One region of the Calidifontibacter terrae genome, then DNA from elsewhere that is predicted to be linked to it. Evidence: riboswitches for the same ligand, from Rfam matches in the RefSeq annotation. Region 1 holds a riboswitch; each other region holds the start of a gene.
The links. A riboswitch is a leader RNA that binds a small molecule or an ion and turns the genes downstream of it on or off. The one in region 1 is predicted to bind cobalamin.

Region 1 (9,955 bases):
GCCCAGCGAGGTCACCGGGGTGGAACGGCGCGCGCTCGAGGACGCCGCGACCCGCGCCGGTGCCCGCCGGGTCTACGTGATCGAGGAGGCGATGGCGGCCGCGCTCGGTGCCGGCCTGCCCGTTGACGAACCCACAGCCAGCATGGTGGTCGATATCGGCGGCGGCACCACCGATGTCGCGGTCATCAGCCTCGGCGGCATCGTCCAGGCCCGGTCGATCCGGGTCGGCGGCGACGAGATCGACGAGGCGATCGTGTCGTACGTGAAAAACGAATACGCACTGCTGCTCGGCGAGCGCAGCAGTGAGGAGATCAAAGTCGAGGTCGGATCCGCGTTCCCGCTGCGCGAGGAGCGCACGATGCGTGTCCGCGGCCGTGACCTGGTCAGCGGTCTGCCGAAGACCGTCACCGTCACCTCCCAGGAGGTGCGCCGGGCGACAGACGGACCGCTGCTGCAGATTTGTGAACTCGTGCGCAGCACCCTGGATGTCTGCCCACCCGAACTGGCTGGTGACGTTCTCGACACCGGGATCGTCCTGACCGGTGGGGGAGCCCTGCTGCGCGGCCTCGACGCCCGGATGCGCCACGAGTTGGGGGTTCCGGTCCGCGTGGCGGACGCCCCCTTGCGCGCGGTGGCGCACGGTTCGGGACGATGCGTGGAGGAGTTCGCAACGCTGCACCGGGTTTTGGTCGACAGCAAACGCTACTGAGGGAGAAACACAGATGAGTGAGTCACGCGCCTACCAGCTGGACCGAGCCCACGTCTTCCACTCCTGGTCGGCGCAACGCAAGATCTCGCCGATGGTGGTCGATCGCGCCGAGGGTTCCTACGTCTGGGACGAGAAGGGCAACCGCTTCCTGGACTTCACCAGTCAACTGGTCTTCACCAACATCGGCCACCAGCACCCCAAGGTGGTCAAGGCGATTCAGGACCAGGCGGCGAAGCTCTGCACCATCGCCCCGGCCCACGCCAACGCCGAACGCTCCGAGGCGGCTCGGATGATCTCCGAGATTTCGCCGGAGGGTTTTGACTACACCTTCTTCACCAACGCCGGCGCCGAAGCCATCGAACACGCGATCCGGATGGCCCGCCTGCACACCGGCAAGATCAAGGTGCTGACCCGCTACCGCAGCTACCACGGGGGAACCCAGACGGCGCTGAACGCGACCGGCGACCCGCGCCGGTGGGCGAGCGACTATGGCAACGCCGGTGTCGTACATTTCCGCGGTCCGTTCCTCTACCGCAGTGAGTTCCACGCGACGACCGAGCAGGAGGAATGCGAGCGCGCGCTCGCCCACCTGCGCAGCACCATCGAGCTCGAGGGGCCCTCGACGATCGCCGCGATCCTGTTGGAGACCATCCCGGGCACCGCGGGAATCATGCTGCCGCCGCCGGGCTACCTGCAGGGCGTTCGCGCGTTGTGCGACGAGTTCGGCATCGTCTACATCGCCGACGAGGTGATGGCCGGATTCGGCCGTACGGGGTCGTGGTTGGCCCTCGACCAACACGACGTGGTGCCCGACCTCATCACCTTTGCGAAGGGGATCACCTCCGGCTACCTGCCGCTGGGCGGGGTGATGATCTCCGACCCGGTCTTCGAGACCTTCGCCGACAAGCCCTACCCCGGTGGCCTCACCTACTCCGGTCATCCGCTCGCCTGCGCAACGGCAATCGCCACGATGACCGTCATGCGCGAGGAAGGGATGGTCGAGAACGCCGCCCGGATCGGCAAGGACATCATCGGACCGGCCCTGGCCGACATTGCCGCCAAGCACGCCTGCGTTGGTGAGGTGCGTGGCGTGGGCGCCTTCTGGGCGCTGGAACTCGTCAAGGATGCGCAGACCCGCGAGGCGCTCGCGCCCTATGGCGGCGGGAGCTCGCAGATGAGCGCGGTGGTCGCCGAGTGCACGAAGAACGGGCTGCTTCCGTTCGTGAATTACAACCGCATCCACGTCGTTCCTGCGCTGAACATCCCGGACGACCAGCTGCGCGAGGGCTTGCAGATCCTCGACAACGCCCTCACCGTCGGCGACGCCGCCGTGGCGGGCTGACCGCCGCGTGGCCTACCGTCCCTCCGTCCGGCGGCGGGTGCTCGCCGGCGGGGTGGCCGGATGCCTGCTGCTGGTCGTCGTCGATCGCGCCGCGCCGGGAGCCACCGAGCCACTGCGCAGCACGGCGGCCGACGTGGTCTCACCGGTCGCGAATTTGATCACTCATCGTGACGCGACGATCACTCGGCTCACCCGAGAGCGCGACGCGGCGCGCAGTCAGGCGGGCGATGCGGGGCAGAACGCGCGCACCCTCACCGCGCTGCGCGCGTTGCGTGGCTCGGCGGCGGCCGACGGGCGCGTCTTCGTGGCGGCGGAGGTGATCGGGTGGTCGACCGGCACCGACGCGTCGCTGCCGGCGCAGGTCACCCTCGACGCGGGATCCCGGGACGGGATCACCACCGACCTGACAGTGATCTCCGCGGGCGGGCTCGTCGGCCGGGTCACCGCTGTGGCCAGGACGTCCTGCACGGTCCAGCTGATCACCGACCCGAGCAGCGTTGTCGGAGTAAAGGTGGGAGCGAATGGCGTTCTGGCGCAACTGAGTTCGAAGGCGCCCGCCGGACTGCCGGCGCGTTCCGCCGGAACGTTGACGATCCGAGTGGCGGGCCTGGACGCGGTGGCCAAGGGCGACACCGTACGAACCCTGGGCAGTGTCGACGACACCCCGTACGTCGCGGGTGTGCCGGTCGGAACTGTCGTGTCGGTCGACCCGGACCGGGGACAGGGCGCCCGCACCGCGGTCGTTCGTCCGGCGGTCGACATGGGAAGTCTTGGCACCGTCGGGATCGTGCTTCCGGCCGCGCAGGTCGGCTCCCGGCCGCTCGTACGAGGCCCGCAGTGATCCCACAACGCCTCACCGTGGTGCGGGCCATCCTGGTGGTGTTTGCCGCCCTGCTCACCGTCACCGTCCTGCCGCGGTTCGGGATGCCGATCGACATCGCGGCGGTGCTGGTCGTGGCCGTCGCGCTCCGCGGCGGGACCGAAGCGGGCGCGCTGATGGGCCTGGCCACCGGACTCTTGGTCGACCTGACACCGCCCGGCTCGACTCCACTGGGCATCGGCGCGCTGTCGTACGCCACCGTCGGCGCCGTGGCCGGCGGACTGCATCGCTCGCTGCGGGTCAGCATCCTGCTGCCCGCGCTGGTCGTCCTCGTTGCCGAGACGCTGTTGCAGGCCAGCCGGGCGGCGGCGCTGGTGGCCAGTGGAATGCCGGTCGAACCGCTGCGCGCGCTGAGCTTCGTCTTGCTGACTGCGCTCGCCGGAGCCCTGCTGGTTCCGCCGCTGCTGCGGATGGAGCGGTGGTTCGTCCATCGAGGGATGGCATGAGTCACCCATGAGGCTCCGCCGCGACGACATCACCTATCCCAGCACCCATCGCGGTACCCGGCGCTCTCCGTACGTCGCCCGGATCGGTGCGCTGTTCATGGTGGCGCTGTTGGTCTTCGGGGTTCTGATCGGCCGGTTGTTCCAACTTCAGGTCGTGGACGGCCCGCAGATGCGCGCCGCCGCGCAACAGATCAACACCCGTACCGTCACCACAGCCGCCACACGCGGACGCATCCTTGCGGTGAACGGCACTCCGCTGGTCACCAACACCTCCATCACGATGCTGACCGTCGACCCCACGGTGCTGGCCGACAGCAAGGACCATGGCCGCGCGCTGTTCACCCGCATCCAGGGCCTGCTCGGTGGCGATCCGATCGAGATGATGAAGCGCACGATGCCGTGTGGCAGCAAGGGTGCGCCCACGCCGCCGGTGTGTTTCGCCGGCAGCCCGGTGGAGCCGATCCCGATCCTGCGCAACGTCGACTCGGGCCGCGCAATGACGCTGCTCGAGCGACCCGAAGAGTTCCGCGGGGTGTCGGTGGTGCAGGTGCCGGTGCGCCAATATCCGGCGCCGGACAACGTGAATGCGGCCCAACTGCTGGGCTACCTCGGGTCGACCAATGGCGCCGACCTGGCCGCGAACAAGCAGCTGACCGCGAGTGACCTCATCGGACGGGCCGGACTCGAACGCAGCTACGACACCGTGCTGCGCGGCACCCCGGGCAGCAGCGTGCTCGCGGTGGATGCGCGCGGACTGCCGGTTCGTACGGTCTCCACCACCGACCCGACGGCCGGCCGAGATGTCGTCACCAACCTGGAGGTGCCGGTCCAACGGGCCGCGGAAGACGCCCTGAGCACCACGGTCGCGCGACTCAAAGCCGCCAAGAGCCCGGTGACTGGAGCAGCCGCGGTGGTCCTGGACGCATCCTCGGGCGGCATCGTCGCGATGGCCAGCAATCCTTCGTACGACCCCAACGTCTGGACCGGCGGCATCAGCTCGGCGGACTACGCGGCGCTGAGCGCGCCGACCGCGCACAACCCGCTGCTGAATCGGGTGGTCGGCCAACTGCAACCGCCGGCTTCGACTTTCAAGGGGATCACCCTGCCGGCCGCGATCAGTTCGGGCGTCGACCCGAACGGCACCTACGACTGTTCCTCGTCGGTGCGCGTCGGCGCCCGGACCTTCAAGAACTTCGAATCCGTCGCCTTCGGACCGATCAATATGACGACCGCGCTGGAGGTGTCGTGTGACACGGTCTTTTACCGCTGGGCCTTTCAGCGATGGCAGGCCGAGGGCGGCATCAACGCGGCTGCGACCACCGACAGTCCGTTCGTCGATAGCGCGCGCTCCTTCCACCTCGGGCAGAAGACCGGGGTCGACCTGCCGGGGGAGTCAGCCGGGGTGATCCCGAGTCGGGCCTGGAAGGTGCAGCGCTGGAACGACACGAAGGCGACCAGTTGCCGGCGGGCGACCAGCGGCTACCCCGAGGTCAAGGACAAGACCCAGGCGGCGTATTTCACCCAGCTTGCCAAGGAGAACTGCGCGGTCGGCTACCAGTGGCAGGCCGGTGACGCGGTCAACTTCGCCATCGGCCAGGGCGATGTGTTGGTCACCCCGTTACAGATGGCGACCGCGTACGGCGCGATCGCGAACGGCGGGACGCTCTGGCAGCCGCGCGTGGTCGCCGCCACCCGGGCGCCGGACGGCTCCACGACGCAGCCCGTGACGCCGAAGCGGATCGGCGAGGTAGCGATCCCCGCGGCTGCGCAACCCGTTCTGGCCAAGGGACTTTCGCAAGTCGTCACCGGCAGCCAAGGCACCGCGTACGCCGCCTTCCGCGGGTTCCCGCTGGACACCTACCCGCTGTCCGGAAAGACCGGCACGGGCGAGGTCTACGGCAAGGACGCCACCGCCTGGTTCGTTTCCTATGGCCCGAAACTCAAGAACGGCAAGCAGTACGTCGTCGCAGTCATGGTTGAGCAGGGCGGAACGGGAGCGAGCGCCGCCGCCCCCACAGCGCGAGCGATCTGGGACGTGTTGCGGACCCTCTCACCGGCAGCGACCCCAGCGGCAGGGCGGTAGACTCACCGCGGCGGTCATCGGATCGCCACACCGCCCGAAGGGGAAGCCGGTCAAATTCCGGCGCTGACCCGCAACCGTAGGCCGAGCAATCGGCGAGCCGGAGCACCATCAGGCGGTGGCTCGAACCCCGTCGAGGACTGCGGGCGAGTGTCTCAGGGCGAGGCATCGACATCGTGGTCCGGATCTGGAAGAAGAATCATGGCCACCACCACCCTCACCCGCGCGGGTCTCGCGGGAACCGCGTCCGTTCTGGCGCTGCTCATCGCGACGCCGGCCCAGGCCGCCTCCTCGACCTCCAGCTCGGCTTCCGCAGCGGCTGGCTATCTCGGCAGCTCGCTGGCTGCCAGCGGCCACCGCTTCGTCACCACCTATGCCGGTCAGAGCTATGACGACCTCGGCCTGACGATCGACGGTGTGCTGGCGCTCGCCGCGACGAAGTCGGCCCAGAGCGAGCTCGCCGCGAGCGCGTCGTATGTCACCGCCAACGCGGCCAGCTACGTCGGCACCGCGGGGGAGACCTATGCCGGATCGCTCGCGAAATACATCGTGATGCTCGAGGCAACCGGCAAGAACCCGCGCTCGCAGGGCGGCGTCGACCTCATTGCGAAGCTGCAGGGTCTGCAGGGCGCGGACGGTCATTTCAAGGACGCGTCTGCCTACGGCGATTACTCCAACACGATCAGCCAGTCGTGGGCGCTCATCGCGCTCAAGCGCGCGGGCGTCACCCCGTCGGCCGCGGCGGTGTCGTTCCTGAAGGCTCAGCAGTGCAGCAATGGCGGCTTCCGGCTCGACCTGGGCAAGAGCCCGTGCGTCGCCGACACCGACGTCACCTCCTTCGCCGTCCAGGGATTGTCCGCGTCGGGCGCCGATGTCACCTCCGCGGTGAACTACCTCGCTTCGAAGCAGGGCGCCGATGGCGGTGTCGGTGGTGGCGTTTCCACGCCGGGTGAGAACGCCAACAGCTCGGGCCTGGCCGCCGCTGCCTTCACCCTCGCGGGTCGCTCGTCGAACGCGGCCAAGGCTGCTTCGTACGTTCAGACCCTGCAGTACCCCTGCACCGCCGGTAAGGCGCTGCGCGGGGCGGTCGCCTACGACGCCGCGGCGTTCCGCACCGGCCTCGCCTCGGGCACCGCCACCGGGCAGGAAAGCCGCACCACCACGCAGGCTGTGCTGGCGCTGACCGGCGCTTCGTATGTCACGGTGACCGCGGGCGGTTCGTCGGCGATCCCGTCGGTCAACTGCTCGACCTCGTCGCCGACCGCGACTGCCACCACGACGTCCCCGGCGCCGACTACCTCGACCACCGCGCCGTCCAGTTCCAGCGCTTCCTCCACCTCAAGCACGTCGAGCACCTCGGTCGTGACGGGACCCCCGGTCGTGACCGACGGTCCGGCCGCCGATGATGGTTCGGGCGGCCTTGCTGTGGTCGCCGGTGCGACCGGTCTACTGGCCGCGGCGGGTGCGGGAACGGTGTTGTATGGCCGCCGTCGTCGCTGATCACCGTCGCCCGATGGTGCGCCTGCTAGCCGTTCTCGGTCTAGCCCTTGCCACCATCGGGTTCGGCCCGATCGCCTCGAGTGAGGCGGCCGGTTGCACCACCAGTTCGGGTGTCTCGGTCGTCGTGCAGTTCCCGAGTGGATCGGTGACGACCGCGTGTGCGGGCGGGTCCTATGCCACGGCGCTGGACGCGCTGACCGCGGCCGGGTTCAAGCCGACCCGAGCCGCGCGAGCGCCCGGCTACTTCCTCTGCCGAATCAACGATCAGCCCGCCTCGGACCCCTGCCAGCAGGCATCCCCGAGCTCGGCCTACTGGTCGTTGTGGACGGGTCGTTCGGGCACCGGTTGGTCCTACGCGAATCTCGGCATCGCATCGCAGCCCGCGCCCCAGGGCAGCAGCATTGGGTTGCGGTGGGGCGGCGGCAGCGCGCCGACAGTGGGTCCGATCAGCAGGACGTCGAGACCGACGACCCCGCCGAAGCCGAAGCCGACCACTGCTCCCGAGCCGACGACGGCGCCTAAGCCGACGACCAGGGCGAAACCGACCATCGCGCCCCAGCCTTCGACCGCGCCCAAGTCGAGCAGTGCGGCCGCATCGTCGAAGTCGGCCGCGAGTTCCGCCGCGGCTTCGAGCTCTTCGGTGCGATCGGCAGCCAGCACCGCCGCCGGTTCCACCGCGGGCTCGTCCGCAGGATCCTCGGCGGCTACCGCGACCACGGCCTCGGGCTCCTCGTCGACCTCCGCCACCTCGTCGACCGCGTCCGCAACGTCGGGCGACCCGTCGACCAGCTCGACCGGCCGCTCGGGCGGCAGTTCGGGCGGTACTGACGTTGCTGCCGCTCCGAACGCCGGCAACAAGTCGGGTGACACGGGCAGCGGCTCGACCACCGGCCTGATCGCCGGGGGCGGAATCGTTGCGCTGCTGCTCGCCGGCGCTGCGTACCTCGGGCTGCGCCGCCGCACTTCGTGACTACACCCGTAGTAAAGGGTTTTGGTCGCAATAGCGACCAAAAACCGGCGGCTCGCCGGTTCGTACACCCCGGTGCATGGTGGGTTTGGGCTTGTTGTTTGGGTGGCGCGGCGAGCCAGACCACCAACCCTGTGCTGCTGGCCGTTGTGCTCGCCGTCGTGGTGCTCGTGGTCGCGGCTCGGCGCCCGGACGCGCCCTGGGCTCGGTCATTTCGGCTCTACGCATATCTCGGGCTGTTCGTGATAGCGACCCGGGTGGTCCTGTTCGTGCTGGTAGGGGCGAAGGTCGGCGACACGGTTCTGTTCCGGCTGCCGACCATCAACCTGCCCTCCTGGGCGGCGGGGATCCAACTGCTCGGCCCGGTTCCGTTGGCGGGTTTGGCCGCAGCCGCCTGCGAGGGCCTGCGGCTGGCGACCATGCTGACCTGCTTCGGCGCGGCCAACGTTTTGGCCAACCCACGGCGGCTGCTGCGGGCTCTCCCGTCGGCGCTGCGCGACGTCGGAACAGCGGTCGTCGTGGCGCTGACTGTGGTGCCTCAGCTCGTACAAAGCATTCAACGCGTACGCCGGGCCCGCGAGCTGCGCGGCACCACCACCGGAGGGCTGCACGCGTTGCGGGTCATCGGGCTGCCGGTGCTGCAGGACACCCTCGACCGCTCACTTGCGCTGGCCGCGGCGATGGACTCGCGCGGATTCGGCACCCGCCATGCGATCAGCGCGCGCGACCGGCGGATGGTCGCCGCGTTCGACTTGGTCGGTCTGTTCGCGGTCTGTTTGGGCGTTTACGGACTGCTCGACTCGGGGCAGACCCCGGCGGTCATCGGGTTGCCGATGGTCGCTCTCGGAGTTGTGCTCGGGATTGCCGGGCTGTTGCTCGGTGGGCGAAAGGTGCCGCGCTCGACCTACCGTCCCGACCTGTGGGCCGTCGCCGAGTGGGTCGTGGTCTGCTGCGGCCTGATCGGCCTGGCCGCGATGATCTTCGCGCTGCGACAGGACCCGTCCGCCGCGTCGATGCCCGTCGATCCCATCGGCATCCCGAAGGTTCCCCTCGTTGTTGCTGGCGCGCTGCTGATTGCAGCGCTGCCCGGTTTCGTCACCCCAGAACTTCCGGCGCCGGTCGATCGGCGCACCATTCGCACAGCCTCGGAGCCCGCATGAACACCGCCGCCATCGTGTTCGACCGGGTCGGCGTCACCTACGCCGACCAGTCGGAGCCCGCGCTGCGGGACGTGAGTTTCGAACTCGAGCAAGGCGAACTGGCCGTTCTGATCGGCCGTACGGGGTCGGGCAAGTCGACTCTGATTGGCGCCATCAACGGCCTCGTCCCGCATTTCACCGGTGGTCGGTTGACCGGCTCGGTGACCGTTCACGGCCGCAACACCCGAGACCACCTGCCGCGCGAACTGGCTGATCTGGTCGGTTATGTCGGCCAGGATCCGCTGGCCGGGTTCGTGACCGACACGGTCGAAGAGGAGCTCGCCTACGGCATGGAGCAGTTCGGCATTGCGCCTGCGGTCATGCGCAAACGGGTGGAGGAGACTCTCGACCTGTTGGGGATCGCCGACCTGCGCAACCTGCCGCTGCGCGATCTTTCCGGCGGGCAGCAGCAACGAGTTGCCATCGGTTCTGTGTTGACCCTGCAGCCACAGATTCTGGTACTCGACGAGCCGACCTCGGCGCTCGACCCGACCGGCGCGGAGGACGTGCTCGCCACGATCACCCGACTGGTCCACGACCTGTCGGTGACCGTTGTGATGGCCGAACACCGCATCGAACGGGTCCTGCACTATGCCGACACCCTCATCCATGTCACCCCCGCCGGCACTGTCGAGGTGGGGGACCCCGCCGACATCATGCGTAGGGCGACGGTCGCCCCGCCCGTCGTCGAGCTCGGCCGCGCGCAGGAGTGGGCGCCGCTGCCGTTGTCGGTGCGTGATGCCCGACGAAAGGCTCGAGCGTTGATCGGCGAGCTCGGCGAGGTCGCCGCGCCCCAACCCCGCCCACAGGGCCCCGCAGCGCTGACCGCCCG
Region 2 (9,955 bases), on a different contig from region 1:
TACGCGATTGGCGGCCCCGCTGCCGTGAACCCGACGCTGCAGGACGAGGACCGCAAACACCGCGCGTTGGCCGTCGTCCGGGCGGAGAAGGAACGCGAGGCGGCCGAAGGTTTCGACGGCTCGTGGGTCGCTCACCCGGCGTTGGTCGAAATCTGCAAGACCGCGTACGCCGCCGTGCTCGAGGATCGTCCCAACCAACTCGACGTGCAGCGTCCGGCGCAGATCACTGCCCACGACCTGATCAGCCTGGATGGGGTGCAGCAGACGATCAGTCTGCAGGGCGTTCGGACCAACGTCTCGGTCGTGCTGCGCTACCTCGCGGCGTGGATCGGCGGCCGCGGCGCGGTCGCGATCGACACCCTGATGGAAGATGCCGCAACGGCGGAGATCAGCCGGGCCCAGCTGTGGCAGTGGCTGTTCCATGAGTCCTACCTCGCCGAAGGCCCCGCGGTCACCCGTGACCTGCTCGACCGGGTGGTCGATGAGGAGATGACCAAGCTGACGCGCGGCCTCGACGACCGCCACAGCGAGCGCTACCAGCAGGCGCGCGGGATCCTCGAGGAGACCGCGTTCAGCGACTACCTGCCCGGGTTCTTCACGACCTATGCCTACGTCCGCCACCTGATCGATCGGCCACTGCAGATGAGCGGCCCGCTCGGCAAGGAGGACCTGCGTCAGTCGGAGCAGGTCCACGCTGCGGCGGACGCCGGAGCCGCCTGATCTCCCGAAGTTTGTACGCCGAAGGGCTCGGACCGGTTCGGTCCGAGCCCTTCGTTGTGAGCCCTTCGTTGTGAGCCCTTCGTTGTGAGCCCTTCGCCATCAGCCCTTCGCCATCAGCCCGCGGGGGCGAGCGCTCGCGCCGCGAGCGCGACCCGCGCGATGACTTGATCGGTCACCGGTGTCGAGGTGTCAACCGGGGCCACCTGGCCGAGGGCCAGCGGCCGGGTGTCTGCATCCGTCAGCGCTTCCCACATCGCACGCTCGGCATCGTCACTTCCATGGATCGGGTGTCGTTTCCCACCGGCACGACGCGCCAATGATCGATCGCGGGCGAGCGCGGGCGGAACGTCACACCAGACCTGCAGGACTTGGTCGGGCTCGATCCCCGCCCGCCGCAAACCAGCCACCACGAACGGCAGGTCCGATTGCCGGAAGTTGTTGTCGATCACTCCCCCGGTCGGCGAATCAGCCAGCAGTCGCCAGAGCAACTGGCTCGCTCCCCGACCGATTGACGCGCCCGGACCGGTCGAGGTGAACGCCGCGCGCAGGCTGTCATCCACCGAGTCGTACAACGTCTCTTTGACCGCATCCTTCGACCAAACAGGCACCCCGAGCTCACCAGCGATCCGCCCGGCGATCGAGCTCTTCCCGCTTCCGGGCAGCCCGTTGACCAGCACCACCACACGGGGAAACCCGTTCGGGCCGTATGCGATTGGTCGTTCGTCGGCGGTGAGCGCGAACGACTCGTGGTCGCGCCAGCTCTCCGGCTCGCCACCGCCGTCAAGGAACAGCATCCGCTTCACGTGGCGCTCGCGGCGGAATCCGAGCGAGCGCAGCAGCCCGGCGGACGTTGTGTTGCGCGGCTGCACATTCGCTTCGAGGCGATGCAGGCCCAGACCGTACGGACGGGGCTGGAAACACAGGTCGATGATCAGCCGCATGCCCTCGGCGAAGAGCCCCGCGCCGGCGTACGGGTCGTAGGAGTCGTAGCCCATCGTGCCGGACCAGAACCGGCCCTGGACGATGTTAAAAACGTTGACCTTGCCGACGACGTCGTGGTTGCCCACCGCGTCATACGCGCGGATCAGGAAGGTGCGGAAGTGGTCGTCCTGGCGTCCGATGAGGCCGATCAGGTCGCCCGGATTGACCGGGTTCCACACGCCGACCCGGTCCCGCGACGCCTCGACCGCTCGGCGGTAGGGCTCGATGTCGTCGACCGTCGGTGTGGCGACGCGGACCCGCCGACCGGCGGCGTGCAGGGGCGCGGGTTCGGAGGGCATGGTGGACATCTTCGCATCGCCGATCGAGCGGTCAGCGGGGGCGAAGTTCAGACGATGTGTCCACGCAGGATGACGTGGGCTGGCGCCGCCAAAACGCGTACGTCGTCGCGCGGGTCCTCGGTGTAGACCACCAGGTCGGCGCTTTGTCCCTCCTCGATCCCCGGGCGACCGAGCCAGGCGCGAGCGCCCCAACTCGCGGCGCTGAGGGCCTCGAGGTTGCTCATCCCCGCGCGTACGAGTTCGGCTACCTCCTGCGCGACCAGACCGTGGGGCAGTTGGCCGCCGGCGTCGGTTCCGACGAAGATCGCCACACCCGCCTCGTGAGCGGCCGCGACCGTCTCGAAGCGGCGGGCGTAGAGATCGCGCATGTGTGCCGCGTAGCCGGGGAACTTGTCTTCGCCGGCATCCGCGAATTTCGGGAAGTTCTCGATGTTGACCAGCGTCGGAACGATCGAGATCCGCTGAGCCGCAAAGAGATCGATCGACTCGGTGGTGAGGCCACTCGCGTGCTCGATGCAGTCGGTGCCGGCGGCGGCGAAGTCGAGCAGCGACTCCTCGCCGAAGCAGTGCGCGGTGACCCGAGCCCCCTCCTCGTGGGCCGCATCGATCGCCGCCTTCAAGGCCTCGCGCGGCCAGCAGGGCGCGAGATCTCCGCGGTCGCGATCGATCCAGTCACCGACCAGCTTCACCCAACCGTCGCCGCGCCGAGCCTCCTGGCGAACGTAGGCAACCAGATCCTCCGGCTCGATCTCGTGGGCGAAGTTGCGGATGTAGCGCTTCGTACGAGCGATGTGGCGGCCTGCGCGAATGATCCGCGGCAGGTCGTCGCGTTCGTCGATCCAGTGGGTGTCCAGCGGCGAGCCGGCATCGCGCAGCAACAGCGCGCCGGCGGCCCGGTCGGCGAGCGCGTGTTCCTCAGCCCGTTCGGGGCCAACCCCACCGGTGGCTTCGAGACCGACGTGACAGTGCGCATCGACCAGCCCCGGCATCACGTAGCCGCGCACCGTGTCGACGCTGCCCACCGCGGGCCGGGTAAAGGTGACGCGTCCGTCGACCACCCAGAGTTCGCCGCGGGTCTCGGTCTCGCTGACCAGAATCGGACCGGTGAGGTGCAGCGCGTCACTCATGCTGCTACTCCGGGGAAGCATCGGCCCGGGCTCGTACGATGACTCATGGATTCACCGTAGCGAGCATCCAACCTTCTCGGCGGCTGCCCTGTTGAAGGAACATGAACACCGTGACCATCGGCGAGCGCACCGCGATCCGCGACGACTTCGAGTCGTTCGTCGGCGCGAGCTCCCCTGCATTGCTGCGCACCGCCTGGCTGATGACCGGCGACCCACATGCCGCCGAGGAGATCGTTCAGGAGGCGCTCGCCCGCCTGTTCCCGAAGTGGGAGCGCATTGCCAGTGGCCAGCCGTTGGCCTACAGCAGGCGCATCGTGGTCAACCTGGTCAATGACGGATGGCACCGCCGCAGGCGCGAGGTGCTCACCGCCGAGACTCCCGACCGGGCCTCACCAACCCCGACCGCCGTCGAGGACCGCGATCTGCTGATCCGACTGCTGTCGGGCCTTCCGCCGCGCGAACGCCAGGTGGTCGTCCTGCGCCACTACGACGACTTGTCCGAGCAGCAGGTCGCCGATGTTCTCGGCATCAGTGTGGGCACGGTCAAGAGCACCGCGCACAAAGGGCTCACCACACTACGCACCCGCTACGCAGCATTGGGGATGACCTCATGAACACCGAATTGCTCCCGCCCCTGCACAATGCAGAGGCACCGAAGATGTCAATCTCAGCCTCCGCTGTGATGGATCGTGCAGAACAGATTCACCGTACGTCGCGCCGTCGTCGCGTGTCCGCCGGGCTGGTCGCCGCGGCGGCGGTCGTGGCTGTAGCCGTTGGAGCGACACAAATGCATCGGATCTCCGCCGAGCCGCGCCCGGCGCACTCGAGCACCCATCACTACGGCGCGCTTTTCCAAGCGTTGCCCAGCGACCACAACGGCGCCGTGGGTGGCTACGTCGTGAGCCGGCAGCCGAGCAGCGCACTGCTGATCGCCAAGCAGGAGGGCAGCAGCCTGCGCTCCCTCGGGGTCCGGCAGACCTTCAACGGCGGCTGGCAGGCCGAGGACGGACCCAACAGTGTCCTGGCGGTCGTTGCACCACCCGACGCCGACGCGACTTTCGTGTTTGGTGCCGGTACCTCGCCCCGTGTGGGGTCCACGGTGCCGCCCGGCCCGTTGCCCGTGGTGCTCCCCGACGGCAGCACCGCGGTCCTGACGCAGACCATCCGCTCGACAGGAGCCACGCCGACCGTCGTGGGCTATCGCCGCGCCGACGGTTCGTACGTCGGCTACGGCGGCGGGGTCAGCGGCGTGCGTTTCGCGGGCACGGAGGTCGTGGTGTCTCCCAAAACCCAGCAGGTCTGGAGCGGGACCGCCGATCGCAGCGTCGCGACCTCGTCGCCGTACGAGGTCAGCGGCCTGCCGGCGACCGGCGCGACGATCGACTGCATCATCGGCGAGGTGGCCGGCTCATCCCCCACCCCCGGGTGTACGGCGATCCTGATCCCCGCAGACCAGACCGGCCGCATCACCACGCTGGCGACCGGGGTCCAAACCCAAGAGATGGCCATTCCGAGCACGTCGTGGAAGGTCGCTTTCGGAGTGCGAGTCGCTGGTTCAACCGGCAAACCGTTGATCGCCTACGGCTAGGCGATCACTCGTCATCCCAGGACGACGCGGCACGGCCGGCTCCCTGGGCGGCCGCGTCGCACTCTGCCAACGCCTCGCGCGCGATCTCGCGCTGGTTGGGAGTGCCGACCCGTTCGGCCCACTGTTCGGCCTGCTCGAAATGCTGGCGTGCGACGTCGAACTCTTGGGCGTCGAAGTGGTCCCAGCCGAGGTTGTTGTGCAGCGAGATCAACCAACGCTGGGTCAGCAGATCGCCGTTCTCGGCGAGCCCGATCCCCTGCTCGGCCCAGTCCTCGGCATGGTTGCGGTCGGCGATAGCGAGCATGTGCAGGGCGTCGACCTCCAGGAAGGTCAGCCCGGCCTGCTGGGCATTGGCGCGAGCCTGATGGAACAGAGGGACAGCCAATACGCGGTCGCCGCTGCTGTTCGCGATCCGTCCCTCTTCCAATGCGACGCGGGTGAGCACCACTGCAGCGCCATCGGTGACCGTCGCCAGCTCCGCCCGGGCGTCGGCGTAACGCTCCATCAGTCCCAGGGCCCGAGCCACCTGGGTGGTGAGCTCGGCGCGTTCGGAGGCATCAGTGGTCGCATCGCGGGCCGCGCTCAGCCGGCGCAGGGACTGCTCCGGGTCACCGAAGTCCCACAGCTGTGCGAGCTTTTCTTGATCGAGCATCGTCACTCCTTCACCGCACGTACGAACGGCCGAATCGTGCTTAAGAACACCTCCGGCAGCTGGGAGTGCGGCCAATGACCGGACCCTTTCAGCGTGACCAGTCTGGTGTGTGGAAAGAGTTCGCGCATGGTCTCGGCGTACTTCGGTTTCACATAGGACGATGCACCACCGACGATCCACAGAACCGGACCGCCGTACGTCGCTCCCGGCGGCAGTTCGTTGCCGGGCCAGCCGCCGAGCTGGTCAAGGGACTTCGCGATCAGGTTCAGGTTGGCCGCCCACCGCCATCCCTCGCCGGCGCGCCGCAGGTTCTGCAGCAGGAACGATCGAACGCTCGGGTCGTCGACCCACTCTTTCGCGAATTCGTCGGCATCGGCGCGGGTGTGGACCTGGTCCAGCGGCATCGCCAGCATCCCGGTGACATAGTCCTTGAACGAGGTCAGCCCGTGGTAGTCAACCGGCGAGATGTCGACGACGATCAGCGCCCTGACCAGCTCGGGCTCGAGGAGGGCCAACAGCATCGCCGTCTTGCCACCCATGGAGTGGCCGAGCACTATCCAGGGCTCCGTCGAAATCGAACGGAGCTGCGCCGCAACGGTTTTCGCCATCTCGATATATGAGAGCGACTCGGTCCAAGGCGACTGCCCGTGATTCGGCAGGTCGACCATCGTGCAGCTGAACTCGCTCGACAGTTCCTTAGCGATCCGGGTCCAGTTCCTGCCCTGACCGAACAGGCCGTGCAGGAAAGCGATGCGCGGACCGCTCTCGCCGATCGTTGTGACGTGCAGCGAATCCATGCCTCGGAGCGTACTGTTCCTGGAATTTGTTGCCGCGCGGGGCCGCTCAGTCCTTCTTCGCGTCCGGCCCGAGGAACTTTTCAAAGCCCTTGGGCAGCTTCAGGTTGCTCATGTCAGGCTCTTCTTGCCCACCGAACGCACTGCCAAATGCCTTGTCGCGGGCCTCGGTCTCGCGCTGGGAGGCTGCAGCCTCTTGCTCCGCCCGCTTGGCCGGGTTGCCCGACTTGCCCTTCTTCTTCACCTGCTGCTTGCCGCGCTTGCCCGGGCCATTGCCCATGCCCGGCATTCCGGGCATCCCCGGAATGCCCGCGCCACCGCCGCGCCGCAGCTGGCGCATCATCTTCTGCGCCTGACCGAAGCGTTCGAGCAACTGGTTGACCTCGGAGACGGTGACCCCGGAACCGCGGGCAACGCGCGCCCGGCGCGAACCGTTGATCGCCTTGGGGTGAGTGCGCTCGAACGGGGTCATCGAGCGCACCATCGCCTCGACCCGGTCGAACTCCTTCTCGTCCAGGGCGTTGAGCTGGTCGCGCATCTGAGCCATCCCGGGCATCATGCCCAGGATCGACTTGAGGTTGCCCATCTTCTTGACGGCCTGCATCTGCTGCAGGAAGTCGTCGAAGGTGAAGTCCTCCTCGTCCATGAACTTCTTGGCCATGGCGGCCGCTTGATCGCGGTCGAACGCTCGCTCGGCCTGCTCGATGAGGGTGAGGACGTCACCCATGTCGAGGATGCGCGAGGCCATGCGGTCGGGGTGGAAGACCTCGATGTCTTTGACACCCTCGCCCAGCGAGGAGAACAGGATCGGCTTGCCGGTGACCGTGGCCACCGAGAGCGCCGCACCACCGCGGGCATCACCGTCGAGCTTGGAGAGCACCACCCCGGTGAAGTCGACGCCCTTGCTGAAAGCCAAGGCGGTCTCGATAGCGGCCTGCCCGATCATCGCGTCAATGACGAAGAGCACCTCGTTGGGCTCAATCGCGTCACGGATATCGCGCGCCTGCTGCATCAGATCCTCGTCGACCGCGAGGCGGCCGGCGGTGTCGACGATCACGACGTCGTACTGGCGAACCTTCGCTTGTCCGATGCCGGCGCGGGCCACCCACACCGGGTCGCCGAAACTGCGCGTTCCTTCACCGGACTCCGTGGTGACGTCGTGGCCACCGGTGTTGCCGCGCTCCGGCGCGAAGCAGGGCACTCCGGCGCGCTCGGCGACGACCTCAAGCTGAGTGACCGCGTTCGGACGCTGCAGGTCGGCGGCGACCAGCAACGGGAAGTGGCCCTGGTCGCGCAGGTGGCGGGCCAACTTGCCGGCGAAGGTCGTCTTTCCCGAACCCTGCAGGCCGGCGAGCATGATGACGGTCGGTCCGGTCTTGGCCAGGTTCAGCCGGCGGGTCTCACCGCCGAGGATGTTGACCAGTTCCTCGTTGACGATCTTGACGACCTGCTGGCCCGGGTTCAGGGCAGCACTGACCTCGGCGCCGGTGGCACGCTCGCGGACACGTCCGGTGAACTCACGGACGACCGGGGTTGCGACGTCGGCGTCAATCAGCGCCAACCGGATGTCCCGGATGGTCGCGTTGATGTCGGACTCGGTCAGACGTCCCTTGCCGCGCAGGTTCTTGAACGTGCCGGTGAGACGGTCGGAAAGACTGGTGAACACCGCACAAGGGTAAACGGTCCGGACCAATCGACTGACCGAGCCGCGACAGTCTTCACCGTCCGGGGCCGCGCACCCTCGCCTCAGCAGCTCATCCATGGTTGACTGCCGGTGCGTCGGACGCGAGGAAGTCGGTGAAAATCCGACACGGTCGCGCCACTGTGAAGGGGATTTCGGTCCCCCAGTCAGGAACTCGTCCCGACGCTTGTTTCTGCCCACGGGGACGCGAGATCCCCCGCCGAAAGGTTCCTTATGACCACCATGCCCACGTCCGCGCCTACCCAGGCAGCCGCGACTCCCGTCGTCACCACCGAGGCGCGCGCCTTCCTCTGGCTCGTCGGCGCAGCCGTCTTCGCCCTCGCCATCTACTACTTCGTCGGTGTCGACCAGGGCGCCTACTCGGTGTTCGGCAGCGACACCCACATCCACGAGTTCGTCCACGACTCCCGGCATTTCCTCGGCTTCCCCTGCCACTGACCCGAGCCGGACGGATAACTCGATATGGAACGCGCACTGATCCTGCGCGGCGCTCTCTCCGGCGCCCTCGCGGGGCTGCTCGCCTTTGCCTTCGCTCGGATCTTCGCGGAGCCACAGATCACCGCCGCCATCAACTACGAAGAGGGCCGGCACGCTGCCCAACACCTCTTGGATAAGGCGGCAGGTGTTCCGACCGCGGCCCACGAACACGACGTGTTCAGCCGTACGCTCCAGGCCAACCTGGGCATCGGCGTCGGCATGATCGCGTTCGGCCTGGCCATGGGCGTCATCTTCGCCGTGACCTACACGATCTGCCTCGGCCGGTTCGGCGGCGTACGCGCCCGCGGCCTGTCGCTGCTGGTGGCGGCTGCCGGGTTTGTGGCCCTCTACCTCGTGCCCTTCATGAAATATCCGGCGAATCCGCCGGCGATCGGTCACGCAGACACCATCCGTACGCGGTCGAACCTCTACCTGTTGATGGTCTTGGTGGCTGCGCTCCTCATGGTCGGAGCAGTCCTGCTCGGTCATTGGTTGCGCCGGCGGCTCGGCCCGTGGAGCTCGGTCGTGGTAGGTGGCCTCGCCTACGCGGTGACGGTCGGCGTCGTGATGGCGATCCTGCCGTCGTACGGCGAACTGGCGGCGAACGTTGCCCATTACGGTCACCACGCGACCGAAACGCCTCTGCCACTGCGCGATTCGAGCGGCACCATCGTCTATCCCGGGTTCCCGGCGGACGTGCTTGCGTCGTTCCGGCTCAATTCAGTCGTGGCGCAAGGGATTCTCTGGGGCGCTATCGGCCTGCTGTTCGCACCGATGGCTGAGCGAGCGTTGGCAGGAGCCGGCACCACCCGTACTCTCTCGACGCCGGCGCGCGACGGCGTGTCACCGGCGTGATCGCTCAGAGCGGTCCCGGTGCACTGAGCGCGTGGGGGCCGTTCTTTGCGCTGGAGGACCTGCGCGACCCGCCCCGGGCACCGTGGGTGGCGTTCACCGACTTCTTGCACGACCCGGCTGCCATCCACGAGCGGGTCGAGGTCGTCCGCGCCCTGCTCGCCACGGGTGCGGGGCGGCCGGTCGAGCAGGTCGAGCCGCAAGTCGCGGCGTCCGTCGTGCACCTCGGTCTGGTGGCCCGGATAATCTCGCCATTCCTTGCGCTCAGCACGGTTGACTCCCCGGTCGTTCCGGTGCCTGCCGATCTGTGGTGGCAGCCCACACCCCACAGCGGCTTCCCGCTCGGGGTGCGCGATCTTGCCGCGGTCCCTGCTGTCGAAGATGCCCAGGAATGGGCGGCGCGCGTGGTCAACGGTTTGCTCCACCCACTCGCGCAGGCCCTCGGCGGTTCGCCAAAGGTGCTCTGGGGAAACACCGCCTCCGCAATCAACGGGACGGTCGCGGCGATCCGGGCGACCCGAGCCGACCTCGCGGAACCACTGCGGGTCCGGGCCGAACTGCTGATCGCGGCGCTGCCGGGCGACACTTCCACGGGCGCGGTCGGCAGCGCCGATTTCCGCCGTCGAAGCTGCTGCCTGATCTATCGCGTCGCCGACGGTCCGGCAGCCGCCATTTGCGGCGATTGCGTCCTGCACGACCGCTGAGAGTGGTCGTAATAACGACCAGAATCCTTTACTACGGGGGTAGTTAGTGGCAGGCGTCG
Region 3 (9,955 bases), on a different contig from region 1:
GGAAGCTGCGATGGAGGAAGTCGACGTCTGATCACGGTGGTTGAGCCAGGCCGAAACCCGCTCCGACCGCGTTGGTTGAGCCGGGCCGAAACCTCCGTTGGAAACCCTCTCGAAACCCCGGGTCGCCCCCTGCGACCCGGGGTTTCGGCACCGACCGGCTCCTCACGACGGCGCAGCCGACTGGGCCACCTAGACTCACCGACCATGGCGGGGCTTTTGGTGACGGGGACGAGCTCCGATGCGGGAAAGTCGTTGCTGGTCACCGGAATCCTGCGCGCTTGGGCCCGCCGGGGTCTGTCGGTCGCCCCGTTCAAAGCCCAAAACATGAGCAACAACTCGATGGTCTGCGCCGACGGCGAGATTGGCCGGGCGCAATACCTGCAGGCTCTCGCGGCCCGGGTCGAGCCGAACACCCTGCACAACCCCGTACTGCTCAAACCGGGCAGCGACCGCCGAGCCCATGTCGTACTGCGGGGCCAAGCGGCCGGCGAACTCGTCGCCGGTGAATACGCCACCGGCCGCGCCAAGCTGCGCGAGGCGGCGTTTGCGGCGTACGAAGAGCTGGCGGCGACGGTCGACGTGGTCGTCTGCGAGGGCGCCGGGTCGCCCGCCGAGATCAACCTGCGGGCCGGCGATTACGTGAACATGGGGCTAGCGCGACGATTCAACATCCCGAGCCTGCTGGTCGCCGACATCGATCGCGGTGGGGCGCTCGCCGCGGTCTATGGAACGTGGGCGCTGCTCGACGAGGCCGATCGGGGGCTGCTGAGGGCCTGGTGTGTCAACAAGTTCCGCGGCGATGTCGAGGTCTTGTTGCCCGGCATCGACACGATCACCGAACGCACCGGAATGCCCTGCAACGGCGTGGTGTCCTGGCTCGAGGATGTTTGGCTCGACGGCGAAGATGCGCTGTCGATCGGGCGGTGGCGCGGGTCGGCCGACGGGCAGCTGAGCGTTGCGGTCGTACGCCTGCCGCGCACCTCCAACGCCACCGACGTCGACGCCTTGGCGGCGGAACCGGGAGTCGAGGTTCGGGTGACGACCGACCCCGCGGTCTGCCGCGACGCCGACCTGCTGGTGTTGCCTGGATCGCGGGCGACCGTTGACGACCTGGGTTGGCTGCGGGCGCGCGGGTTGGCCGAGGTGATCGCTCAACGGGTCAAACTGCAGCGGCCAGTGCTGGGCATCTGCGGTGGCTACCAAATGCTCGCCCGCACGATTGAAGACGACGTTGAAAGCGGCTCCGGAGCAGTCTCCGGACTTGGCCACCTGCCCTGGAGCGTGCGGTTCGAAGCGGCGAAGGTGCTGGCCCGTCCGACCGGCTCCTGGGAGGGGACTTCGTTGCACGGCTACGAGATTCACCACGGCATCGTCGACGACGACCGTTCGTTCCCGGGCGGTAGCCGGGTCGGGCAGGTGTGGGGGACGATCTGGCACGGCACCTTCGAGTGTGACGATTTCCGGCGCGCCTGGCTGGCCAAGGTCGCTGCCTCGTCCGGGTCCTCCTGGACTCCCGACCCCGACGCTCCGGGCTTCGCCCAGCGCCGCGAAACGATGATCGACACCCTCGCCGATGCATTGGAAGAGAGCCTCGATCTCGACGCATTGCTGGAGCTGACCCGATGACTATCGAGATCATCGGCATCGGTTGCGGATCGCCGGGCCACCTCACCGCCGACGCGATCGCCGCGTTGCGCGGGGTCGATGTCTTCCTGGTCGCTGACAAGGGCGACGTGAAGTCGGAGCTGGTCTCCTTGCGGCGCTCTGTGCTCGAACACCACCGGCCGGAGGGCGGCTACCGGTTCATCGCCGTTGCCGATCCGACCCGGGCCGCGACCGGTGACTACGGCGCCGCGGTGCTCGACTGGCATACCGCGCGAGCGGAGGCGTACGAGGCCGTGATCGCCGGCCTCCCCGCCGACACGACCATCGGATTCCTGGTGTGGGGTGACCCCGCGTTCTACGACAGCACGATCCGGATCGTCGATCGAATCGGCCTGCCCTTCAAGGTTTTTCCCGGGATCAGCGCCGTCCAGTTGCTAGCTGCGGAACACCGGATCGTCCTGCACGACATCGGCAAGCCTGTCGTGATCACCACCGGGCGGCGGCTGGCCGAGGACCTCTCCTCGACCGGCACAACCGTGGTGATGCTCGACGGCGGGCTCGCCTGTCAGAGCCTGCTCGGTCGCGGCCTGGCCATCCACTGGGGTGCCTACTTGGGAATGGCGCAGCAGGAGTTGCGCAGCGGGCTCCTGGATGACGTGATCGAGGAGTTGATCGAGCTTCGTGCGCGCCTGCGCGCCGAGCACGGTTGGGTGATGGACGTTTACGCGTTGTCGTGAGGGTCAGTCCGAGGTTCTGACTGTCGCTCGCCGCGCCCGCAGCCCCTGCAGCAGCAGCGACGCGGCCAGACATCCGCCAATTCCCTCGCCGGCCCGCAACCGCAGATCCAGCAGCGGCTCCACACCGAGCTCACGCAGCAGGGCACCATGCGCTTCTTCCCGACTGCGTTGTCCCGCAATGAGATACGCCTGGGATGCAGGTTCCAGCCGTACGGCGACCAGCGCCGCGACGCTGGTGGCGAGGCCATCCAAAACCACCGGCTGCCCAGCCTCCGCAGCGCCCAACACGACGCCGGCGAGCAGGACAATCTCGGGGCCGCCCAGCGCAGCGAGCAGGTCGCGAACGTCCCGGTCACCGACCCGCTCGATCGCAGCCGCCACCACCTCGACCTTCCGTTCGACCATCGCGGCGTCAGCGCCCGACCCGAGCCCGACGGCCTCGGCTGGACTCAGCCCGAGCAGCGCGGCGGCGAGCGCCGCCGCCACCGTGGTGTTGCCGACTCCCACTTCCCCCAGAATCAACAGCCCGTCGCCAGCCAACGAGCGGCCGCGCGCCAACAACCGGTCGACATCGGCCACCGTGAGCGCGTCGCGCTCCAGCAGGTCACCACGCGGATCGAGCGGCCGAGCATCCACCGCACCCTCGACCGGCTCACCCGCGACACCGGCGTCGACCACGACGGTCTCGAACCCCGCGGCGCGAGCATGGGCAACCCCGGCCGACGTCCCGGCAACAGCGCTGGTCAGGACGTCGCGGGTGACGCGGGGGTCGTACGCACTCACGCCGTGGCGGACCACCGGATGGTCCGCGCCGACCAGCAGCAGCGTGGCCCCGTCGATCTCTGCAAGGGAAGCCACTCGATTCACCGCCCGGTCCAGAACACCGAGCGCATCCGGCGGACTCAGCAGCCGGTCGGCATCGTCAGTTGCCCCGACCAATCGATCGGCGGCCGGACCGCGCAGGTGGGAAGCCGGACTCGCCACATCCGCCCAACCCTCAGACATCACGACCTGATCGAGCGGCAGCTTCCGCGACCACGCCGCCCGTTCCAGCCCGGGCGACGGCGGCCGCTCATCGGGCCAGCCGAGACACAGCCAACCGAGGGTGACGACGCCCTCCGGCAGGCCCAGCAACTCACCCAATTCGGCCTGGTCGAACAGCGTCACCCAGCCGACACCGAGCCCGAGCGCTCGCGCGGTCAGCCACAGGTTCTGAATCGCGCAGGCGCAGGACCACAGGTCGGTGTCGGGGAAGGTCGCGCGGCCAAGAACCCCGGCCGACGGCGCGCGGCGATCGCAGGTGACGACGACGCCGACCGGAGCCTCGCGTACGCCCTCCAGTTTGAGGTCCAACAGCCGGGCCGCGCGCTCGTCGGTGAGTAGGTGGGCCTGCTGCAACCGCGCTCGATCGGCCATGTGGGCGGCCCGATCCCGGGTGGCTGGATCGCGGACGACGATGAACCGCCAGGGCTGCGAGTGCCCGACCGAGGGCGCGGCATGGGCTGCTGCCAGCACCTTTTGTACCAGCTCATCAGGCACAGAATCCGCTCGGAATCGGCGAATGTCGCGACGCCCACCGATCACCGACTCCAACGCCTTGACGACCTCCGGCGGCATCGCCCAACCCGCCGGATCGGCCGCGCGCTCGCGGGCCGAACTCGGGTCGCCGATCAACGGCGTGGGACGCGGTGGCAGGCGGTCGCTCACTCCTCCAGATCGCCTTCGACGTCGAGGTAAATCTGCTGCAATTGCTCTATCAACTCCGGATCGGGGCTCTCCCACAAGCCGCGGTCGGCAGCCTCCGACAGCTTCTCGACCATCGCGTGCAGCGCCCACGGGTTCGCCTGACGCAGGAACTCCTGGTTGGTCTTGTCGGTGACGTAAGCCTGCGCAACCGACTCGTACATCCAGTCCGGAACCACGCCAGCTGTCGCATCGAAACCGAACAGGTAGTCCAGCGTCGCAGCCTGTTCGAGGGCGCCCTTGTAACCGTGGCGCTGCATCGCGGCGATCCACCGCGGATTGACCACGCGAGCCCGAAAGACGCGGTTCGTCTCTTCCTGCAGCGTGCGGGTCCGAACGTTGTCCGGCGAGGTCGAATCCCCCACGTACGCCTGGGGATCGGCGCCGGTCAGCGCGCGGACGGTCGCCACCATGCCGCCGTGATACTGGAAGTAGTCGTCGGAATCGAGGATGTCCGACTCGCGGTTGTCGATGTTCTTCGCGGCGACCTGGATCCGCCGATAGTTGGCTTGCATGTCGTCGCGCGCGGGCACCCCGTCGAGACCGCGACCGTAGGCGAACCCGCCCCAGGCCGTGTAAACCTCGGCCAGATCGTCGTCGCTGCGCCACTGACCCGACTCGACGACCTGCAGCACACCGGCGCCGTACGACCCCGGTTTCGAGCCGAAGATCCTTGTCCGGGAACGACGTTCGTCACCGTGGTCAGCCAGGTCGGCCTGCGCGTGTTTCCGGACGAAGTTCTGTTCGGTGGACTCGTCGAGGTCCGCGACGAGCGCAACCGCATCGTCGAGCATCGCAATCACGTGTGGGAACGCGTCCCGGAAGAAGCCGGAGATCCGCACCGTGACGTCGATCCTGGGGCGACCCAGCTCGGCCAGATCTAGCGGTTCGAGGCCGACGACCCGGCGGGACTGTTCGTCCCAGAGCGGCAGAACGCCGAGCAGCGCCAAGACCTCCCCGATGTCGTCGCCGCTGGTCCGCATCGCCGAGGTGCCCCACACCGACAACCCGACCGACTCGGGCCAGTCGCCCTGCTCGCTGTGATAGCGCTCGAGCAACGACTCGGCCATCGCTGAACCGGTCTGATAGGCCAGCCGGGAGGGGATCGCTTTGGGGTCGACCGAGTAGAAGTTGCGGCCGGTCGGCAACACGTTGACCAGACCGCGCAACGGCGAACCCGACGGACCGGCCGGAACGTAACCACCCTCGAGCGCGTGCAACACCATCGGAATCTCCCGCGTGGTTTGCGCCAAGCGCGGAACGACCTCGTCACAAGCAAACTCCAACGACGCCCGTACGCCCGCATTCGCCTGTCCGAGAACGGTTTCCACGATCTTTTCGACCGCGTCGGGGTGCCAGTCGTGGGCGGCTGCGGCGGTCACCAGGTCGCGGGCGAGTTGCTCGATTCGGTCGGTTTCCTTCGCGGGGGCGTCTTCGGCCAGGCCGAGGGCAACGCGCAGCCCGGGAACCCCGTCGCCCTTGCCGCCGAAAGTCTGACCGGCGCGCAGGATGGCGAGCGTGAGGTTGATCAGCTCCTCGCCTTCGGGCGCCTGGCCGAGAACGTGCAGACCATCGCGGATCTGAGAGTCCTTGATCTCGCAGAGCCAGCTGTCGACGTGCATCACGAAGTCGTCGAAGGTCTCGTCGTCGGGCCTCTCGGCGATGCCGAGATCCTCATGCAACTTGGCCGCCTGCAGCAGGGTCCAGATCTCGCCGCGCAACGCCGGCGCCTTGGCCGGGTCCATCGCGCTGACGTTGCCGTATTCGTCCAGCAACTGCTCGAGGCGAGCGATGTCGCCGTACGACTCCGCCCGCGCCATCGGCGGCACGAGGTGATCGACCACCGTGGCGTGCGCGCGGCGTTTGGCCTGCGTTCCCTCGCCCGGGTCGTTGACCAGGAACGGGTAGATCAGCGGCAGCGAACCCAGCGCGGCGTCTGTTCCGCAGCTAGCCGACATCGCCAGGTTCTTGCCGGGCAGCCACTCGAGGTTGCCGTGTTTGCCCATGTGGACCACCGCGTGAGCGCCGAACTCCTCCTCGATCCAGCGATAGGTCGCCAGATAGTGATGAGTCAGCGGCAGGTCGGGGTCGTGATAGATCGCGATCGGGTTCTCGCCGAACCCGCGTGGCGGCTGCACCAGGATCACGATGTTGCCGGACTTGATTGCGGCGCAGACGATTTCGTCGTTGTCGACGTAGAGGTTGCCGGGCGCCTCACCCCACGCCCCAGTCATCGCGGTGCGCAGGTCTTCCGGCAGCGCGTCGAACCATTGGCGATAACGGGCTGCCGGGATGCGCACCTGCGCGTCGCTGACCTGCTGTTGGGTGAGCCAGTCCGGATCCTGACCGCCGGCCGCGATCAGCGCATGCACCAGCGTGTTCCCGGCCGTGGTGTCGAGCGATTCGCCGTCCTTGGGCTCGATCTCGCCGAGGCCGGGGATCGCGTCGCCGACGTCGTAGCCGGCCTCCCGCATCGCGCGCAGCAGCCGGATGGTCGAGACCGGGGTGTCGAGGCCGACCGCGTTGCCGATCCGCGAGTGTTTGGTCGGATAGGCCGACAGCAGCACCGCGATTTTCCGCTGCTCGACCGGGGTGTGGCGCAGCCGGGCGTGGTTCACCGCAATACCCGCAACACGGGCGCAGCGCTCTGGGTCGGCGACGTAATCCGGCAGCCCGTCGGCGTCAATCTCTTTGAACGAGAACGCAACCGAGATCAGTCGACCATCGAACTCGGGCACTGCGACCTGGGTCGCCACATCCAGTGGCGACATGCCGTCGTCGGAGTCAGCCCAGTCGGCGCGGCTCCAGGTGAGGCAGAGGCCCTGGATGATCGGGATGTCCAGATCGGCGAGCGGTTTGACGTCCCAACTCTCGTCATCCTCGCCGGCTTGGGCGTGGGCCGGCTTGCTGCCACCGGCCGCGAGAACAGTCGTGACGAGGGCATCGAGGGTGCCGAGTTGGTCCAGCAGATCCTGCGGCGCATCCCGCAGCGAAGCGGCAAAGATCGGCACTCCGCGGCCACCCGCGGCGTCGATCGCGTCGCAGAGCGCGTGGGCGTACGACGTGTTCCCGGCGGCATATTGCGCGCGGTAGAAGAGCACGCCAACGCGCGGCCCCTCCCCCTCCGGGCGGTCGAGGACTCCCCAGGTCGGCAGTTCCTGCGGCGGCTCGGCGGCGTCGCCGGTCAGCAGCAGGCTGTCCGAGAGAAATGCATGCAGGTTGCGCAGGTTGTCGGGTCCGCCGTTGACGAGGTAGTCGTGGGCCTGGTGTACGACCCCGACCGGCACACGCTGCGACAATTCCATCATCGCGGCGTTCGGTGTGAGTTCGCCGCCGAGAACGACCAGCGGCTGCTGCAAGGCGCGGATCTCGTCAGTGACGTCCAGGGGACTGCCCAGGATGCGGGCGATCACGATGTCGGCGTCCTCGAGAGCCGGCCCGATCGGCCCGCGGGCCGGATTGGCCCAGGTGAAGTCGGCGCCGCTCGCGCGAGCGCTGAGCAGGTCGGTGTCGGACGTGGACAGCAGGGCGATGCGCGCCATCGGCTCGGCTCCTTCGCGGGGTCCGCGCCCCGGAACGATCTGGGACCGGCCCGGATGGGCACGGCCGGCAACTGACACGTTCCTGACTCGGCTCGAGAGCCTCACAGTGGCGCGACCGTCCCGGATTCACACCGGGTTCCGTGTTCAGCTGCCATCGGCGACCCTACCCGGGCGCCACGAGCCCGCCACCCCCCTACGCCCGTAGTAAAGCTTTTTCGTCGCTATAGCGACCACTTTCGGAGCCCCGCTCTGTCACAGCGACCACTTTCCGCCGCGAGCCGACTGCGTATCCTCGCCGCGTGACCGAACCCGCCCCCACCGCGTGCCCGGTCGCCGCACGAACCGGCGGCGACCGTTGCCCCGGCTTGCTGCGCCCCTTTGTCGCGGCCGACGGCGTGATCATCCGGCTGCGGGTTCCCGGAGGGTTCATCGCGACCGAGGTTCTGACCCGCCTGACGGAGATTGCCGCCGAGTTCGGCGCGCCGGTCGTCCAGCTGACCTCGCGCGGGAACCTGCAACTGCGCGCTCTGCCGAATCCGTTGCCGGAGAGCCTGATTCAGGCCGTTGAGGACACAGGTTTGCTTCCCTCGGCAAGCCACGAACGGGTGCGAAACATCGTCGCCGACCCCCTAGCTCCCGGGCTGCGATCGATGGTGGCCGAACTCGACCACGGCCTGTGTGCAGATCCGGAATTGGCCGACCTTCCAGGCCGCTGGCTGTTCGCGCTCGCGGACAGTGCCCCCACTGATGCGCGCGAATTCGGCGTCCTGGCCACCCCGTGGGACCTCGCCTACGACGCTGGCTCCGGCACCCTGCACGTCGGCGACCACGCCACCGATTGCTCCTCCGCCGACGCCGTCGGGGCACTCCTGGACCGAGCCCGTACGTTCGTCCGCACCCCGCGCGACGAGCGCGCGTGGAACGTCCGCGACCTGCCGGCGGGCCACCCGATCTTCGCCGGACTCGAGCCCTCGCCGCGCCCGGTTGCCCACCCGTTGCTGCCCGGTCGATACGGCGACGCCCTCATCGCCGGGGTGCCCCTCGGGATGCTCGACCACAACCACGCAACAGCCTTGGCGACGCTCGCCGATCACGTGACGATCACCCCGTGGCGCTCCGTGGTCATCGGAACCCGTTCCGAACCAACGGGATTCATCACCGGCGAGTCGCCCTGGGCAAGACTCACCTCCTGCGTTGGGGCGCCGTGGTGCGGCCGCACCACCATCCACACCCTCGACCTGACCCGCCGCGCCGCGCTCGACATCGCCCCGGGCGGTCCGCCCGTTCACGTGTCCGGCTGCGAGCGCCGATGCGGCCACCCGACCGGGCCCTACATCGACGTCCTCGAACCGCTCACCGCTGACGACATCCGGAGCCAGGCATGAACCCGCCACAACGCCGATACGACTACCTGACCGACGGTGCCGAGATCTATCGCCGGTCGTTCGCCACTATCCGCGAGCGAACCGATCTGAGGGGATTCGCCGCTGGTGTCGAGCCTGTGGTGGCCCGAGTCATCCACGCGGCTGGAGATCCCGAGCTGGTGGGATCTGTCGCCGCCGCACCCGATGTGGTGGCCGCGGCCAGCAACGCATTGCGTTCTGGCGCAACGATTTTCACCGACTCGGTGATGCTCGCCTCGGGCATCACCCGAGCGCGCCTCCCCGCCGATAATGAGGTCGTCTGCCTGCTGCGTGATCCCCGCGTTCCAGCCCTGGCAGCGCAATGGGGCACGACCCGGGCTGCCGCAGCTGTCTCGCTCTGGGGCGAACAGTTGGAGGGAGCCGTCGTTGCCATCGGCAACGCTCCCACCGCGCTGTTCCACCTGCTCGAATGGATCCACGACGGCGGCCCTCGCCCGGCCGCCATCGTCGGCATCCCGGTCGGCTTCGTCGGCTCAGCCGAATCAAAGGTCGCCTTGGCCGAACACCGGTTGGCCGACGGCCGCGTCATCCCCTGGTTCACCGTGCACGGTCATCGGGGTGGTTCGGCCATGGCCGCCGCGGCCGTCAACGCACTCGCTTCCCGATCGGAGATCTGATGACCGGCCAGTTGTACGGCGTCGGCGTCGGCCCCGGCGACCCCGACCTCCTCACCCGCAAAGCGGCACGACTCATCGCGGAGGCCGATGTGATCGCGTTCCATGCGGGCACCGGCCGCAGCTCGATCGCGCGAGCCATCGCCGCAGACCTCATCCCGGCCGAGGTGATCGAGGAGGAGTTGCGCTACCCCGTCACGACCGGCGCGACCGATCATCCCGGCGGCTACCACGCCCACTTGGCGCTGTTCTACGACGAATGTGCCGACCGGCTCGCGACTCACCTCGAG

Region 2: linked by a shared signal. The riboswitch ahead of ACYU98_RS01765 (CbtB domain-containing protein) and the one ahead of ACYU98_RS09830 (prenyltransferase/squalene oxidase repeat-containing protein) in region 1 are both predicted to bind cobalamin.
Region 3: linked by a shared signal. The riboswitch ahead of cobN (cobaltochelatase subunit CobN) and the one ahead of ACYU98_RS09830 (prenyltransferase/squalene oxidase repeat-containing protein) in region 1 are both predicted to bind cobalamin.

Annotation. Positions count from the first base shown of each region.
Region 1 covers NZ_BAAGZF010000006.1:345,271-355,225, reverse strand. The annotation lists gene mreB (rod shape-determining protein MreB) at 1-709, shown strand, start outside; gene ACYU98_RS09850 (aminotransferase class III-fold pyridoxal phosphate-dependent enzyme) at 723-2,051, shown strand; gene mreC (rod shape-determining protein MreC) at 2,059-2,892, shown strand; gene mreD (rod shape-determining protein MreD) at 2,889-3,377, shown strand; gene mrdA (penicillin-binding protein 2) at 3,385-5,460, shown strand; cobalamin riboswitch at 5,456-5,585, shown strand; gene ACYU98_RS09830 (prenyltransferase/squalene oxidase repeat-containing protein) at 5,659-6,957, shown strand; gene ACYU98_RS09825 (hypothetical protein) at 7,309-7,827, opposite strand; gene ACYU98_RS09820 (energy-coupling factor transporter transmembrane component T) at 7,924-9,084, shown strand; gene ACYU98_RS09815 (ABC transporter ATP-binding protein) at 9,081-9,955, shown strand, end outside.
Region 2 covers NZ_BAAGZF010000001.1:365,151-375,105, reverse strand. The annotation lists gene aceB (malate synthase A) at 1-720, shown strand, start outside; gene ACYU98_RS01800 (GNAT family N-acetyltransferase) at 834-2,000, opposite strand; gene ACYU98_RS01795 (amidohydrolase family protein) at 2,048-3,127, opposite strand; gene ACYU98_RS01790 (SigE family RNA polymerase sigma factor) at 3,229-3,741, shown strand; gene ACYU98_RS01785 (hypothetical protein) at 3,810-4,715, shown strand; gene ACYU98_RS01780 (hypothetical protein) at 4,720-5,367, opposite strand; gene ACYU98_RS01775 (alpha/beta fold hydrolase) at 5,370-6,164, opposite strand; gene ffh (signal recognition particle protein) at 6,211-7,827, opposite strand; adenosylcobalamin (AdoCbl) riboswitch at 7,925-8,072, shown strand; gene ACYU98_RS01765 (CbtB domain-containing protein) at 8,077-8,301, shown strand; gene ACYU98_RS01760 (CbtA family protein) at 8,326-9,195, shown strand; gene ACYU98_RS01755 ((2Fe-2S)-binding protein) at 9,192-9,896, shown strand; gene ACYU98_RS01750 ([protein-PII] uridylyltransferase) at 9,940-9,955, opposite strand, start outside.
Region 3 covers NZ_BAAGZF010000002.1:22,433-32,387, forward strand. The annotation lists gene ACYU98_RS02795 (APC family permease) at 1-31, shown strand, start outside; gene ACYU98_RS02800 (cobyric acid synthase) at 205-1,626, shown strand; gene cobF (precorrin-6A synthase (deacetylating)) at 1,623-2,342, shown strand; gene bluB (5,6-dimethylbenzimidazole synthase) at 2,346-4,049, opposite strand; gene cobN (cobaltochelatase subunit CobN) at 4,046-7,627, opposite strand; cobalamin riboswitch at 7,684-7,808, opposite strand; gene ACYU98_RS02820 (cobalamin biosynthesis protein CobG) at 7,927-9,012, shown strand; gene ACYU98_RS02825 (precorrin-8X methylmutase) at 9,009-9,668, shown strand; gene ACYU98_RS02830 (precorrin-2 C(20)-methyltransferase) at 9,668-9,955, shown strand, end outside.